One region of the Brevibacillus nitrificans genome, then DNA from elsewhere that is predicted to be linked to it. Evidence: riboswitches for the same ligand, from Rfam matches in the RefSeq annotation. Region 1 holds a riboswitch; the other holds the start of a gene.
What was found. A riboswitch is a leader RNA that binds a small molecule or an ion and turns the genes downstream of it on or off. The one in region 1 is predicted to bind cyclic di-GMP.
Positions count from the first base shown of each region.

Region 1 (8,112 bases):
TATGACATCATGGCGCAGGGCTTGTCCGGGCTCATGAGCATGACGGGAGAAAAGAATGGACGTCCGGTCAAGAACGGCATTGCCATACATGACATCGCCGCAGGGGTTACCGCCATCTACTCGATCATGGCTGCCTACATCCACAAAATGACGACCGGGGAAGGCCAGCATATCGATCTGTCGCTGGTGGATTCGGGACTGGCCTGGACCGTCTGGGAGTCTGCCGCTTACTTCGGAGCAGGTGAAGTTTCGAGAGCAAACGGCTCCGCCCACCGGGTGACCGCACCTTATCAGGGGTTCTCGACCAAAAACGGAAACATCCTGGTCGGCGCGGGAAATCAGAAGCTGTGGGAGAAGTTTTGCAAGGAAGTGATCGAAAAGGAAGAGCTGATCGACGACCCGCGCTTTTTGACCAACAGCGAGCGTACGGCAAATCTGCCAGAGCTGGAAACAATCATTGAGTCTGTCCTCGTCCAGCAGGATTCGCAATATTGGCTGGAAAAGCTCGATGCGGCCGGGGTGCCATCCAGCCCGATCTATCAGTATGACGAGGCTCTAAATGACCCCCATATCCGTTCCCGAGACATGGTGATCGAGTACGAGCATCCGCTGGCGGGAATGATTCAGAGTCTCGGATTTCCAGCAAAGTTTTCTCAGACGCCCGGTCAGATCAAGCGTCCTGCACCGCTGCTCGGTCAGCATACGCGCGAGGTCTTACAGGAGCTGCAGTATTCGGAAGAGACGATCCGACAGCTGGAGGAAAACAAGGTAATCTAATCGCGCATTGCGCATGAGGGGACCAGTTCCTATTTTTCAGATAAGGAGCTGGTCTTTTTTTGTGCAGAGATGACCTATGGAGCTTTTTCTCCCTTTTCCTCTCTTTCCCCGCAGCCGCCTATGCGCCCCAGCAAGGCCAACGTTTACAGAAATGTTGAAAAGCCCTTCACCGAGAGCCATAGACCTTTTGGAAGTTCATGGTACAATGAAGCCATGATCCAATCCGTTTGGGATAGGGTCCTTTTTGTACATAGACGAGGGGAACTGGTGATAGATAGATGAGAACCGAAGCGGTAGTAGACCTCTCGCCGCAGGAATGGGAAGACCTGCTGCAAGAAAAAGACGAAAAACTAAAGCGTGCCCTGCGGGATCTCGCTGATGTACGCAGAGCGCTGGACAAGTCCACCATTGTGGCGATCACGGATCATCGGGGCATTATCCAGAGCGCCAATGACCAATTTTGCCGCATATCCAAATACAGTCGAGATGAGCTGATCGGGCAGGATCACCGCCTGTTGAATTCCGGTCATCATTCCAAAGAATTTTTCAAAAGCATGTGGGCCACCATCGGATCGGGTCAAATATGGCGCGGGGAAATTAAGAATAAAGCGAAGGATGGCTCCTTGTACTGGGTTGACACGACGATTGTTCCCTTTATGAATCAGGCGGGGAAAATCTATCAGTACGTCTCTATTCGCAACGACATCACCGACCGTAAGGCAATGGAGGCAGAAATGCTGGCGAGCGAAGCCAGGTATCGGATCATCGCCGAAAATACGTCCGACATCATCTCCGTGATCAATTCGGATGGGGATTTTCTGTATTTGTCGCCTTCGCATCAAACGCTGTGGGAACACGATGTGCCAGCTGAAAAGTTTCAAAATCTGCTCGAATGGATCGTGGAAGAGGATCGGGACATCATGAGCTATGCGATCCGCTATACGTATTCCACGGGAAAAGGCTACATGGCGGAATGCCGCATCAAATCCGAGCGTGCGGTTGCGGTCTGGACGGAGACGAAGACCAGTCCGGTTTTCGACGAACAGGGCAACGTGACCAAGCTGATTCTCGTTACGCGCGATATTACGGAACGCAAGCTGACGGAGGAAATGATTCATCATTTGGCCTATCATGACTCTCTGACGGACCTGCCGAATCGCCGGATGTACGTCCAGCATCTGACAAAGGAAATCATGCAGGGCAAGCGTTTCCAGTCCAACCTGGCCGTCTTGTTTCTCGATATGGACCGTTTCAAAGACATCAATGACTCCTTCGGGCACGATATCGGAGATCTGCTGCTGGTCGAAATGGCGAAGCGTCTAAAGTCCTGCATACAGCCGTCAGACATGGTGGCACGTTTGGGCGGGGATGAATTCACGATCCTGCTAGGCCAGCAGGGCGACTCCAAGCGAGCGGAGGAAGTCGCGGACTTGATCATGGGACAGCTGCAGAAGCCGTTCGAGCTCAGTGGACATCTGGTGAATATCTCGTGCAGCATCGGGATTGCGCTGTTTCCGCAGGATGGCGATACAGCGGAGGACCTGCTGAAACGAGCCGACACCGCCTTGTATTCCGTGAAATCGCAAGGACGCAACGGATATTCGTTTTTCGATCCAACGATGGAGGCAAAATCTCTGGAGCGCATCCTGATGGAAAACGAGATGCGCAAAGCGATTGACCAGCAGCAATTCCACGTCTATTACCAGCCAAAAATGGATATCAGCTCCCAGAAGCTGACGGGAATGGAAGCACTCGTACGCTGGGTGCATCCGGAGCTGGGAGTCATCTCTCCAGGCAAATTCATTCCGATTGCAGAAGAGAGCGGGATGATCCTCGAGCTGGGCGAGTGGATTCTGAGAGAAGCTTGTAAGCAAAACAAGAAGTGGCATGATCAAGGGCATATGCTAAAGGTGTCCGTAAACCTATCCGCGCGGCAAATTTTCCAGAAGGATCTGGTAGAGAGAATTATAGGGGTATTGGAAGAGGTTGGGCTGTCGGCACAGTGGCTGGAGCTGGAAATTACCGAGAGCATTTTTGTCAAAATGGAAGAAGCGACGGCAGTTCTCAAGCAGCTGCGTGAAGCGGGCATTCACATCTCGATCGATGATTTCGGGACTGGCTACAGCTCCTTTAGCTACATCAAGAGCTTGCCAGTGGATACAATCAAAATAGACGCATCGTTTATTCGGGATATTCACCATAATCAGGAGAGTCAGGCGATCGTGAAGGCGATTGTGACGATTGCGGACAGTTTGCAGATGAACGTCATCGCGGAAGGCATCGAGCTGGATGACCAAGCAGAAGCGTTGCAGCAAAACGGCTGTGCTCACGGGCAAGGCTACCTGTTCAGCAGACCGCTGGCGACGGATGATTTTGAGCAGTTTTTAGCGGAACGAAATTGAAGACGATTGGAAAACAAGCCCCGTATATCGCGCATATACGGGCTTTTTGTTTCGCGTGCCAAATTCCCTGCTTTTCCTTTTATTTTAGTCATAATATAATCTTTTATTGGTGGGCGTATGAATTTTTTTCCAAATCGAAGACTGAGCGAGTGAGGCAGCATATATGAAATATACCGGGAGAATAACCGTTACGTTATTCGTATTGATTGTGATTTTGTTTATACGCATGATGGTTCAGTATTATCTAGGACAGCCTCCTCACTTCATTCCCATTCCAGCCTTCGTTGCCCTTGCATTTGCGTGGTTTCTTGGGAGCAAATATGACAAGTCCGTTTATTTCGCTCATCGGGATGCTTTAACGAACGTCTTTAATCGACGCTATTTTGATCGACAGGCAGATAAACAGCTCCGTTTCAGTCGGAAAAAAGGAGCGAAGCTTTGTATTTTTGTCATTGATGTAAACGATTTCAAGCAAATCAACGATCAATATGGACATGCCAAAGGGGACGAGGTCCTACAGCTCATTTCCCGCGTGTTGGCTTTACACACAGGAAAACGGGATATTTTAGCGCGTTCAGGAGGGGACGAATTTCTCCTGTTATCTCCACGGATCGATAGGCACGAGGCAGAAAATCGAATCGAGTTTTTCCACAACAAATGTGCGGAGCTTTCAAAACGTCTTCGAATCCCCGTATCCATTTCAATTGGGTATTCCATCTACCCTGACGATGCATGGAACGTAGGTGACTTGATCTTTTCTGCGGATACCCGGATGTATCGCAAGAAGAAAAAGAAAGCCAATTGATACAGGATAGCCTGCAGCCTTGGCTCAAAAAAATGTTGCTTGGGATGTTTCGTTTATTGGAAACAGGGTATTAAGTAATAGGTAAAAAGAATCAAAAACGAAAGGATTGATTTTTTTCGCTCCTTTTCACTATGTGTTCACAGACTATATAGGCAAATACGACTATAATAACTTTGATTGGTTAAAGCGCTGCAGTATTCAAAAATTATGACCTCAACTTAACTAAATGACCGTGGAAGCGATGATCTGTCATTCGTATGTGGGCACTTGAATGGCAGGGAGCGAGTAGTGCAACCGACCCTATTTGTTCGCAAAAATAAGGTCGGTTTTTTTGTGTGAAAATTTCTCTGTCTAGGATCCATCATTTGAAATTATCGGAGGTAGCTTATGTCCTTTTTTCATAAAAAATCAAAATCGTGGCAAGCGTATTTGGAGAATTCTCGTTCTACGAACATTTCCGACGTTGGTGAGCGGGTGAAAGATCGATTGGCGTTTATGGGGATCAATCAAGATACGCTCTTACATATAAAAGAAGCTGCTCACATTCTAACTCCGTACAAGGCTGAGATTGTTGGTCAGTTTTACGGGGCGATTACTTCGATGGATCATCTTCATCAGATCATTGTGCACAATTCGAGTGTGGATCGACTGCGTAAAACGATGGAGAAATACCTGGATCAGTTCCTTCTTGCAGAAGTGGACCAAGAATACGTAGCGACCAGAATCATTATTGGTCAAGTTCACAGCCGCATTCATCTGACCGCCGAGCATTTTATCTCTGCCCATCACTTATTAATTCAGATTATGACAACCATCCTGATGGAAAAACTGCACACGAAACCGGATCGGATGCTTCAGAGTGTACTATCGGTACAAAAATTGGCGGCTTTTGATCAGCAATTAATCGTGGAAGTGTACATGGAGGAGACGTTTAAGTCCTTCTTAATCGGAATATCCGACATGCTGAATCAATTGACCGAGCTGGATACGACGAAGCAGCTGATTACCGGAATGGATAAGCAGATCGAGGAAAGCCATAGTGTAACGGCGGCAACGGAAGAAATGAGTGCCTCTATTCAAGAGGTAGCGGAGCATGCAGGCAGAGTAGCCGAAAGGACGGATGAAGCTGTTCAATCGGCAGAGCAAAGTAAGCAAGTCATCAATAGCGCTCTCTTTGACATTCAACAGGTGGGCGGTGTGTACGATAAAGTTTTAGAACGCGTGACCCAGCTGAATTACGAAATCAAGCAAACGCAAGGCGTTGTGAAAATCATTCGCGAAATAGCGGATCAGACCAATTTACTCGCTTTAAATGCGAGTATTGAAGCAGCGAGAGCAGGGGAACACGGCAGAGGCTTTTCCGTTGTAGCTTCAGAGGTACGAAAGCTGGCTGAACATACGAAGGAGCAGATCGCTCTGATTACAGCCAATATGGACTCTTTGCAAAGAGTTTCCGAGCATGTGACCCAGCAAATCGGTGAAACCGGAAAACTGGTAGAGCAAAGCGTGAAGGAAGCACAATTTGCCGACTCAGAGCTGCAAACCATCGTTTCCACGATGCAGGAAATCAATCAATCCACTTCCCAAATTGCCGCGATGACCGAAGAACAAACGTCTTCTGTGATGGATATCGCCTATCGAAATTCCATTATTTTTGATCTGAGCGCGCACTCACAAGAAGTTGCCAAGCAAACGGCAGAAATCATCTTTGAACTCAGCAAGAAAATGGATGAATACCGAAATACCTTCTTTAGCATCAATGTGAGGCTGAATTATAAAGACATTATCCGAGTCGCGAAAACGGACCATCTTCTCTGGAAATGGAAGATCTATAACATGCTATTAGGTATGGAAAATATCGATGCCAAGCAAGCAGCCTCTCACAAAAACTGTAGACTTGGGGCCTGGTATTATGGCCAGTTGCCGCAACGAGTCAAAGACCAGCCTTCCTTTAGACAACTTGAAGAACCGCATAAGGCTGTCCATCAGTTTGCCATGCAAGCAGTAGAATCCTATGAAAAAGGCAATCTGCTAGGTGCGCAGCAAGCGTTTGAACAGCTTCAAGAAGCTTCTCACCATGTCATTACGCTGCTTTCACAACTAGAATCCGAACTATAACTTTTGGGTTATAGCGCAATCATGCACGTGTCACCCTACCTGTCCCCTTGCCCTGCGCAAGGGGGATCTTCAAATCGAAATTCAAATCAGGAGGAGGAGGGATGATGAATGCAGTGATTCAGTCCACTCTTTCAAATATCGCGATCATTTTTTTCATGCATTTATGCATGGTGGAAATACTCAACAATGAGAATAGACTCACTCCTTCCTTCGCTCAAATCGGCAGGATAATCGTCATATCCTCCTCGGTCATCGGTATGTTTTATCTTCCTATTCAATATGGGGAATATCGATTTGATCTCCGCCTCATTCCATTAGTATTTTTTTCTGTCAGGTGGGGGTGGGAACTAGCGATTCCGACTTTACTCATAACAGCTCTTTGGAGGCTGGTTTTGGGGGGAGAGGGTTCCGTTCCCGGTGTTGTTTTTGGCATGATTCTTCCTGTTTTCGTCGCTCTTGTGTATCGATCCATCCAAGGCGCTGGCCTTCATCCGGTCTCGATAGTCTTTTTATTTACCATAGGCTGGTTCATTTCTGATATCCCCATCATTATTTTCGTGCCCGATGGCTGGAGTGTTTTCAAGGAGATCTTTCTTGTCCGTTATGCTTCTTATGTGCTGACAGCCTTGCTTCTTTGCCTATTTATTGTCAATGCCGAAAGAGATCGAAGGGTAAAGAAAAAACTGCAATATGATGCAGATCATGACCCTTTAACAGGGCTATATAATATTCGGTACTTTCAAAAGGCAGTAAAAGCGTTCACCAAATCTACGAAGCAAATGTTTATTGTCATGATTGATGTTGATCGTTTTAAAACGATTAATGATACATATGGTCATGTAACGGGTGACTTGGTCTTAAAAGGGGTTTCCAATGTGATAGCAGAGGTTGCATATGCGTATGATGCCAATAATGTAGTCGTGGGAAGGTACGGCGGTGAAGAGTTTATTCTATTCTTGGCTGTTGATCAAAAGGAAACGATGGTCTCCCTGGTGGAAGCTGTTCGGGAAAGGGTAGAAACAAGCTCGTTTTATACAGAAAAGGGAACGCATTTGCTGAAAGTGACGGTTTCCATCGGTGTCTCGCAAATGACGGACTGTAAGATGTTTCAAAAAGCGGTTGAACAAGCCGATAAGTCCCTTTACGATTCCAAAAAAAATGGGCGGAACCAAACAAACTATGCGAGGGACATATAAGGATTACCCCAGGATGATTGGAATGGAAACGGTAAGGGAGGAGGCTTTCCTAGGATGCGAGGATCAGTTGAGCTTGTGATAAAGAACCGTTGGATTAGCATATTTTCCTTGTTCTTTCTCGGTGCTGTCTTATTCTTTCAGCAAGAGTGGTACGGCTATTTTGGAAAAGATAATTATGTGATGATTCACCTAATGATCGAAATTCTTTTAATTGTTTCATCGATTGCAATCGCGATTCAGGCATGGATGTTTTTTCCCCATGTCTTTTCTCAAAAACGACTTTGGATGGGCGCTATTTTCCTGTCAGTTGGGGTGCTAGAGATATTCCATGCCCTTTCCTATAAAGGAATGCCATACTTTCTATCGGAAAGCTCTGCCTATAAGGCGACTTGGTTTTATTTGCTCTCCCGTCTGACCCTTGCGATCGGGCTGCTGCTTTTCGTGTTTGCAAAAGAAAAGCAGGCACTGCCTTTTCATAGATGGATGGCCTACTGCGTTTCTCTTGCCTATTCTCTGATCTGGATATTCATAATTTTTGATCCCAATCAGCTTTTGCCTGAGGTGGTCGTAGAAGGTGCAGGCACTACTGCTGTTAAAAATACGCTGCAGTATTTGGCCATTTTGATTCAGTCGTTATGTATATTTTTTTGTTTGAAGACACTTCGTTCATCATCTACTCTGCATCTCATGCTGCTGGTTGGCTCCGTGTATTTGATCATCAGTGATTTCCTATTCACAACGTATATGAGTGTGTATGATATGGCGAACTTAACCGGTCATTTTTTTCAGCTAGCTGCTTATTACTTTGTATTTA
Region 1 is NZ_RHHU01000009.1:16,564-24,675, forward strand. It holds gene EDM59_RS13450 (CaiB/BaiF CoA transferase family protein) at 1-777, shown strand, start outside; gene EDM59_RS13455 (sensor domain-containing protein) at 1,056-3,179, shown strand; gene EDM59_RS13460 (GGDEF domain-containing protein) at 3,343-3,984, shown strand; cyclic di-GMP riboswitch class II at 4,210-4,293, shown strand; gene EDM59_RS13465 (methyl-accepting chemotaxis protein) at 4,372-6,102, shown strand; gene EDM59_RS13470 (GGDEF domain-containing protein) at 6,204-7,298, shown strand; gene EDM59_RS13475 (bifunctional diguanylate cyclase/phosphodiesterase) at 7,353-8,112, shown strand, end outside.

Region 2 (8,112 bases), on a different contig from region 1:
CACGCCGCCAAGCATGATATCCGCCAAATCTTTGTCCGTTGGATTGCCAAACTGCAAATAGCTTCTGTACAAGAAGTTGATCTCTGCCAGCTGATGGTTGAGAGAAACGTGTGTATCAGATGGTTTCCCTACTAATGCGTAGTCGGCTACCAGCCAGCCTGGACGATCGCCTTCGATCACATAATGGTTCCCTACCGCATGCTGTTGGAAAAAGAGCGCGTATCTTTGGGTAGATTCACAAAATTCCGCCTCTTGATATTGGATGCATCCCTGGAGCATTAAGCCTGCCGCTCCCGTATTAAAGCGAGTATCGTAGAAGCCTTCCGTTATGCCGTAATCCTCCCGCAGCCACTCCGAGCGAGGAAGGGACTTCCAGTAGCCTAGCTGATCCTGCTGTTTGAGGCTTGCTTTTAGCATCACGTATCCCATCTCTCGTGCTGCCTTGCTTCCGCCCGTGTACATGAAGGAGTGCAGGACATAGTTTTCCGGTATACGCCAGTAGGAAGTATCCGTATACGGCACATAAGTCGAAGGACTCTTGTAATAGTACCCGTCATACAGCCATTTGGCATTATCCGTCACATCCAGGCTGAGCCAGATGCTGTCCAGCTTTTCTTGGCCCCATACAACGAGCGGCTCGGGAGATTCCAATGCCCACATTTCGCTCACGTGACCGGCTCGTATCGGCAAGCTGGCCTCTAGTACATAGCCCCCTGCGGATTTCCGTACGGTAACGGGAAGTGCCATATCCTTTTTTTCGTTGATTGTCCCGTTGCCCATGGGCGCATACACGATCGGCGCTCCCAGCCAGATCGACTTGCCCTCTGTTTCGATGAAACCTGAGGCGAGCGGGAGTGTATGAAGGTCACGCAGCGGTACGATTGCCCAGTAGGGCTGCTTGTTCTCCGCGATCGCACGGTAACGAAACGTCGCCTGATCACCGCGAACCGGGATCTTCACGACATACGGCTGCTGATTTTGCTGAGCGGTCAGCTGGTGAATCCAGTACACGCCGCCATCGCCAAATTTGATTTCCTGCTTTTTATGTGTTCCACCTTTGATCGCTTCGCTCGTTTCCTTTTCTACCGGCTTTGTCCAAGGACGAGGTCCATCGTCGGCACTGGTCTCGCCTGGAGCGAACATGAATGACGTTAGGAGCGTAGCTATTACGAGAAGCATGCTTACGCGCTTGATCATGATATCCCCCTATCCATCCATTAATCGAAAAGTCGGATACAATTAGAAAACGTGGCTCCAAGCTTTGTGGCGGAGCCTTAGTGGCACTTATACTGGCTAAGAATCTTATAAATTCTTACTGTACCAAAAAACGTCCCTCTCCTGTATGACACCAGGGAGGGACGTTTCGTTACATGAAACAAGCTTTTTTATTTGGATTGGAACGCTTCTTCGGCCAAGTCAGCCAGCTTTTGCGTATTGTCGCTGACCTCTATCATCGTCGCGGAAATCTGCTCTGTAGCCGTTGCCTGACTTTCCATCGTCTGATTGATCAGCTCGATGGATGTCTGCAGATGCACGATCAGCTCTCGAATGGAATCGGTCGTATGTTTGATTTTCTCTGCATTTTCGCGGGAGTTGCTCGCCATGTTGCGCACTTCGTTGGCCACGACGGCAAATCCACGCCCCGCTTCCCCTACCCGCGCTGCTTCGATGCTCGCATTAAGCCCCAGAATGTTGCTTTGGTCCGCAATCTTTTTCACAGCCAGCGCGATTTGCTCGATCTCCCCGGTACTGTCGCTGACGTCTTTGGCCTGAACGGAGATGGCGCGCATCTGCTCGTTTAATTTGCCGATTTCGGACGCCATGCTATTTGTCGTCGCACTTACCTGTTCTACGACACTGGAGAGATTAGCCGTAATCTCGTACAGAACATTTGCCCGCTCCATGCTGGAACCGATGCCGACGCCCCCGACTACACGCCCTTGCTTGTCATGAAGTGGAACAGCACGGGCAATCAGGGGAAACCCGAACAGCTCCTTGGGCACGATCATCGATTGATGCGTATTCGTACGGATGGCAGTCGTAATGATATCTCCCTCTTGCAAAGGATCGCCAGGTGACACCTGCAGAGCAAATGTCTTCCCCGGAATATTCATCAGCAGCTTCTCTGTATCATAGACACCCACCGTAACATCATCGGAAATCAAGTCGTTCAGATACGGAGCCACTTTCATAAAAGCCTCTAGCAATTCTGCCGTTTCTGCGGATTCGGACGGTTCTGTCGGTTGAGTGCTGTCCGCCGCTTCCCACGTTTGTTCCTGATCTGTTTGTTCCCATTCTTCCACTGTCTTCATCGCTGACCACCTAACTCTACATGATTAATAAGGAAATTGACGAGGCTTATGCTGAACGGAGATCCACTTGAGCGTCGAAAACTCTTCCAGGCTCCACTGCCCATTCAAACGTCCCAGACCGGAATGCTTTTCTCCGCCAAACGCGACAATCGGCTCGTCGTTAATCGTACCGTCGTTGATATGGATCATCCCGGTCTCGATTCGCTTCGCCATCTGTGCTCCACGCTCCAGATCGCGCGTATGAATCGCTCCTGAGAGTCCAAATGGCGTTTCGTTTGCCATCTGAACCGCTTCCTCTTCGGACGCAAATTTGAAAATGCATACCGCAGGTCCAAACAGCTCCTTGGAGGCGATGGCCATATCGGTTGTGACATCCGTCAAAATGGTGGGAGCTACGACGTTTCCTGTTACCTCGCCCTTCAAGATCGGAGTCGCTCCCTCCCTGATCGCCTCCTCAATGGTGCTCATCAGGCTCTTCACCTGACGATCATTGATCAAGGGACCGATGACGGTGTCCGGATCGTACGGGTCTCCCACTTTCAGCGAGGACACTTTCTTCACGTATTGATCGAGGAACGGATCGTATACGTCTTGATGGACGAGCACACGGTTGGCTGACATGCAAATTTGGCCTTGGTGAGTAAAACGGCTGAACACCGCTGCGTTGACAGCGTACTCGATATCCGCATCCTCCAGTACGATAAGCGCACTGTTTCCGCCCAGCTCCAGAATCGCCTTTTTGAAATGCTTGGCAGCGACCTGTGCGATATGGCTGCCTACCTGGCTGGAGCCTGTGAAAGAGAGAATGCGCGGAATCGGATGCTCCACAAATCCATCTCCGATTTCCGAGATGTCCGTTACGATTACGTTGATCAAGCCTTTGGGAAGGCCAGCCTCTTCAAAGATTTTTCCGATGAGCGTACCACCCATGATCGGCGTATGCTCATGCGGCTTCAGCACAACGCCGTTTCCTGCCCCCAGAGCCGGAGCTACAGATTTCATGGACAGATAGAACGGGAAGTTGAAGGGGCTGATGACCCCTACTACTCCTGCTGGAATGCGATACAGCCTGTTTTCTTTTCCGTCGACAGGAGATGGGAGAATTTTGCCTTCCATGCGCACGGGGAATGTCGCCGCTTCCCGGATAATGTCCTTCACCAGACCGATTTCAAAAAACGCTTTGAGGCGTGTCCCACCGAGCTCTTTGATAATGATGTCGATGATTTCTTCTTCGTGAGCATCGATGTAGTCCACCGCACGCTCCAAAATCCGCGACTTGACATAGGGATTCACTTCATCCCATTCCTTTTTTGCACGAGCAGCGGCTTGATAGGCCTCGTCGATATCCTGCAAGCTAGCCATTTGGAATTCGGTAATGACTTCACCGTTGTACGGATTGAGATCCGGCAGCTTCCGTGAAGCGAGTCCGTCCCTCCATTCCCCATTGATGAATTGCTTGTTCAAAGCTTGTAGAATCGACATATCCCTTCTCCTCTCCCTTGTCCAAAAAAATAACGGCCCCCATCGCCAGAAGGGAGCCGTTAGACAGCATGAAAAAACCTGCTAGTTGGCAACCCGGCTGCCATAGAGAAGATCCGTAGGCCCGTGGCTTTGCGTCCCCACCTTTCAATGGGTTTGCCCATTCATAGCGAATGTTTTGTCGAATTGTCAAGTTACAGGAATTTTTTGGTTAGTCCACTTTCGATTATAGACTTCTCGATTGAATAGTCAAATAAAAAATAGGTAAGGCAGTCATACTTTAAAAAGCTATTCGGAGAGTACGCGCTTTCCATCCTCTATACTCTCTTGCAGCAGCTGCGCCACTTCCTCCGATCTGCTCACGTGCAAAGCCAGATCCTGATTTAAATCACCCAGCAGCAGAACGGCTTCCCCTACCTGCTTGGCTACTTCATCCGCAAACTGCTTTTGATGCTCGATGATTTGCATGACACCGGAAACTTCTACGCTTACCTCGTGGAAAGCCAGTACAATTCCCTCCATCTTGCCGGAGGCATCTCGGCTGATCGACAGGCCGTTTTTGATCGCTGAACTGTTCTTTTCGCTGTTCGCCAGCGCTTCTTTTGTCTCTTCCTGAATTTTTCCGATCAGCTCTGCGATTGTCTTGGTCGAATTCGCTGTCATTTCTGCCAGCTTGCGCACTTCATCTGCTACCACGGCAAAGCCTCTGCCCTGCTCACCAGCACGTGCAGCCTCGATCGCTGCATTCAGTGCCAGCAAATTGGTTTGGTTGGCGATGTCGCTGATCACCTTGACAATGCTGGTGATCTCCGAGGAACGATCCTCGAGCCGGCTCATGGAGCGCGCCGTATTGACTGACTCTGCATCCAAGAGACTCATCACTTCGACTACTTCCGTCATCGCGGATTTTCCCGCTTCTGCACGCTGCATAGATTGCTGGCTGATGGTAGTCAGGCGTTCCCCCCGAACATGCAGCTGGCTCGCTGATTCGTCATCACTTTCGTTAATCGACTTGATGGTTTCGATGACGCCTTTCATTTGGGCAACCAGTTGTATGAGTTTCCCATGCTGGGCATTTACTTCCCCATTTTGCGAAAGAGCTTCTCCCATCTGTTCATAAAGGGCTTGCAGCTCATTCTTCCACACATCTTGACTTTGTGTTTCCTCTGTTGCAATCGCTACTGCTGTCTGTGCTTCTGCCTGACCTTTTTCTTTCTTCCAGAACATGTTTCTACTCTCTCCTTTGCCATCAAACCATTAGTCTTCACGACGAGCAAATTGACGGGATTCGATAATCCCTGGATGCTGCTTTGCCAATGTCAGCAGGTTTTCCAGAAAATAATAATGGCCCTCCAACAATTCCACGTCCTTGCGCTCGAATTGCTTGACCTGCAAATACTGCTGCATTTCCAGAGCATAGCGTTCCAGCTTGTTGTGGAAGTCGTTGGCACGTAGCATTTGTTCGATTTCGGGGTACTCCGTCTTCAATCGATTGATTTCACTGTACACCCTGCTGCCTTCTAAAATCATCTGATAGGCGACGCGCTCCATCGAAGCACCCGTAGCCGCTTCCTGTTCCGCACGCTCCTCGCGCAATGCGGACAAGTACGTGATAAAATGGTAGACAGTCAAGAACAATGGGCCTAAAAATAAGATGATCCCTGCTTTGTAGACATGCTGATTGGACAAGTTGCTGATGAGCAGGAACAAGTGAAACAGAATCGCTCCCAGCCATACGTAGATAATGACCTGGTGATTGATCTTCCCAACCCTTTGCCCGCGAGAAAATACAAACGTAAGCCCTAGCAGATAAAAGGCAAGCAAGGTAAAGCTGGCGGAAAACAGCGCCATCTCCATCTCCTGCAGCCAATCTGCGTCGGCGGGAATCTCGATCAAAAATTCAAAAGCAAGCACCAGCAGTGAGAAAAGCAACCCCATGATCCAAAACCGGCTGACTTCCGAGTCGTTCCTCCGCCGGGAGCGGTAGCGTTCCGCACGGGATCCTTTCATATGCTCTCACCTCATTTTCTAAGATTCGCCATGATTCTATCTTTTCCTCTACCCATCGGCCAAATTCTGACAACGGAGGCTTCTATGACACAATCTTTACCTATTGCTTTTACAGAACGGATGCGGGCCCTGCTGCAGGACGAGTACGACGCATTCGCCGCTTCATACGAACAACCCGTCTTTCACGGTTTGCGCGTGAACCCTCTGAAAATCGAGCGCGAACGCTTTCTCGCCCTCACCCCCTTTCCTGTGGAGCCGGTTGCGTGGTGTGCCAACGGCTTTCGCTATCAAGAAGGGATGAGACCGGGCAAGCATCCGTATCATTCCGCCGGCTTGTACTATTTGCAGGAACCCAGCGCCATGTCGGCTGCAGAATGTCTGGAGGCACAGCCTGGCGAAACCATCCTGGATTTGTGCGCAGCACCCGGCGGAAAGTCCACGCAGCTCGCTGCTGCTCTGCAAGGCGAAGGTCTTCTAATCGCCAATGAAATACATCCGGTGCGCGCACGTATCCTCTCGGAAAATCTGGAGCGCTGCGGCGTGCCAAACGCAGTCGTCACCAACGAAACTCCAGAGCGGCTCATGGAACGCTTCCCTCAATTTTTCGACCGGATTCTCGTAGATGCGCCTTGCTCAGGAGAAGGCATGTTTCGCAAGCTCCCGGAAGCGATCGACGAATGGTCCCCGAATAAAGTGCTCGAATGCCACCGGATGCAAATCGATATTCTCGATGCAGCTGCGGCTATGCTTAAGCCAGGGGGGACGCTCGTGTACTCGACTTGTACGTTCGCCCCTCTGGAAAACGAGCAATCGATGACGATCTTCCTCGAGCGCCACCCGGAGTTCTCGATCATCCCGCTACCGCATCCCGAGCATTTTTCCACTGGGCACCCCGAGTGGGCAACGCCAGTCTATGATGAGCTGGCGCAAACAGCAAGGCTTTGGCCGCATTTGCTCAGCGGCGAGGGACACTACCTCGCCAAGCTGCACAAAAGCGCTGATGCCGATCAGCCGGTAGAGGTCCAGAAAAAGCGGAAAGAAAAACGAGCCAAATCAGCTCCAGCCGGACGCAAGGAAGCCATCGCTGCTTGGCGCGCCTTTGCGGCAGAGGTGCTTCCCCACCTATCGCGTCATTTGGAAGATGATCGCGCCTTCCTGCTGTTTGGTGAGCAACTTTTCTACTCACCAGCACCCGAGCTGGATTGGGACGGCATCAAAGTATTGCGTGTCGGCCTGCACCTGGGAACGGTGAAAAAGAACCGACTCGAACCTAGCCATGCGCTGGCACTTGCCCTCTCTGCGCAGGAGGTAGCACGCTCTGCTGATTTCTCCGCGGAGGATCCCGATCTGCTTCGCTATTTGAAGGGAGAAGCGCTCAGCCGGGAAGGCAGCAACGGCTGGACACTGATTACCGTAGACGGATTTTCACTGGGATGGGGAAAACAGGCGGACGGTCAGCTGAAAAACCATTATCCTAAAGGTTTGCGTTGGCTCTAGCTCTTCCTATTATCCCAAAATGCAGAAACGCCAAATAAGCCCACTGCCTGAAAAGCACGCTTGCTTTTGCGGTGGGCTTGTTTTTCTATCGATTTATCTTCCCCGACGGGTATGGCTGTCCACGACGGTAAGAGAGCCATCCCTGATATAGCGCAAGATTTTTGATACCGAGATGCCGGTTGCATTGGCAATCTGCATGGCATTCGAATTCGGGAAGCTCCTGACGTAATTTCGAATCAGTCGATATTCATCCATATCGTTTTGCCCACATACCTTGCAGGTGTATTCCCCAGGGCTCATCTCGCTGCCACATTTCAAGCAAAAATCCTTCATCGCGTGCCTCTCCTCACACCCCGTACTTTGTTGCGGTCTGCACAAAGGGTCCTATCTACCTATATTCTACCCCATTGCGTTAGGTGGAAAACACTATTTCAAAAGGACCAACGATTTTGAAAGAAAAGAACAATAGCAAACCCGATGAGAAAAATACCGACTGCGATATTCACTCGTTTCCGCCATATAGGGCGAAGCATTTTAGCCGCATAGGTACCGAGCCTGGCGATCCCTGTAAGAAACAGCAGCGTAGAGAGGACACACCCCACTGCGAAGCCAATCAGCTGGCCACCAGCCGACGTTGTTTGAGAGGAAATCAGCGAACCAAATACGCCCGCCCAAAAAAGAATAGTCAGCGGATTTGTCAGCGTCAAGCCAACTCCGTAGAGAAAGCTTCTCCCCTTGCCGATTTCCCTTTCTGTTCGCTCCGCCGCAGGCATGGACAACAGGGTATTGTCAGCGGTACCCGAAGCGGCTGCCT
Region 2 is NZ_RHHU01000017.1:192,034-200,145, reverse strand. It holds gene EDM59_RS24170 (hypothetical protein) at 1-1,197, opposite strand, end outside; gene EDM59_RS24165 (methyl-accepting chemotaxis protein) at 1,386-2,192, opposite strand; gene yfmT (benzaldehyde dehydrogenase) at 2,337-3,794, opposite strand; cyclic di-GMP riboswitch class I at 3,879-3,962, opposite strand; gene EDM59_RS24155 (methyl-accepting chemotaxis protein) at 4,080-5,018, opposite strand; gene EDM59_RS24150 (hypothetical protein) at 5,049-5,801, opposite strand; gene EDM59_RS24145 (RsmF rRNA methyltransferase first C-terminal domain-containing protein) at 5,886-7,298, shown strand; gene EDM59_RS24140 (hypothetical protein) at 7,392-7,631, opposite strand; gene EDM59_RS24135 (LysE family translocator) at 7,730-8,112, opposite strand, start outside.
Region 2: it holds a riboswitch for cyclic di-GMP, as region 1 does, so the genes downstream of both, yfmT (benzaldehyde dehydrogenase) here and EDM59_RS13465 (methyl-accepting chemotaxis protein) in region 1, are expected to answer to the same signal.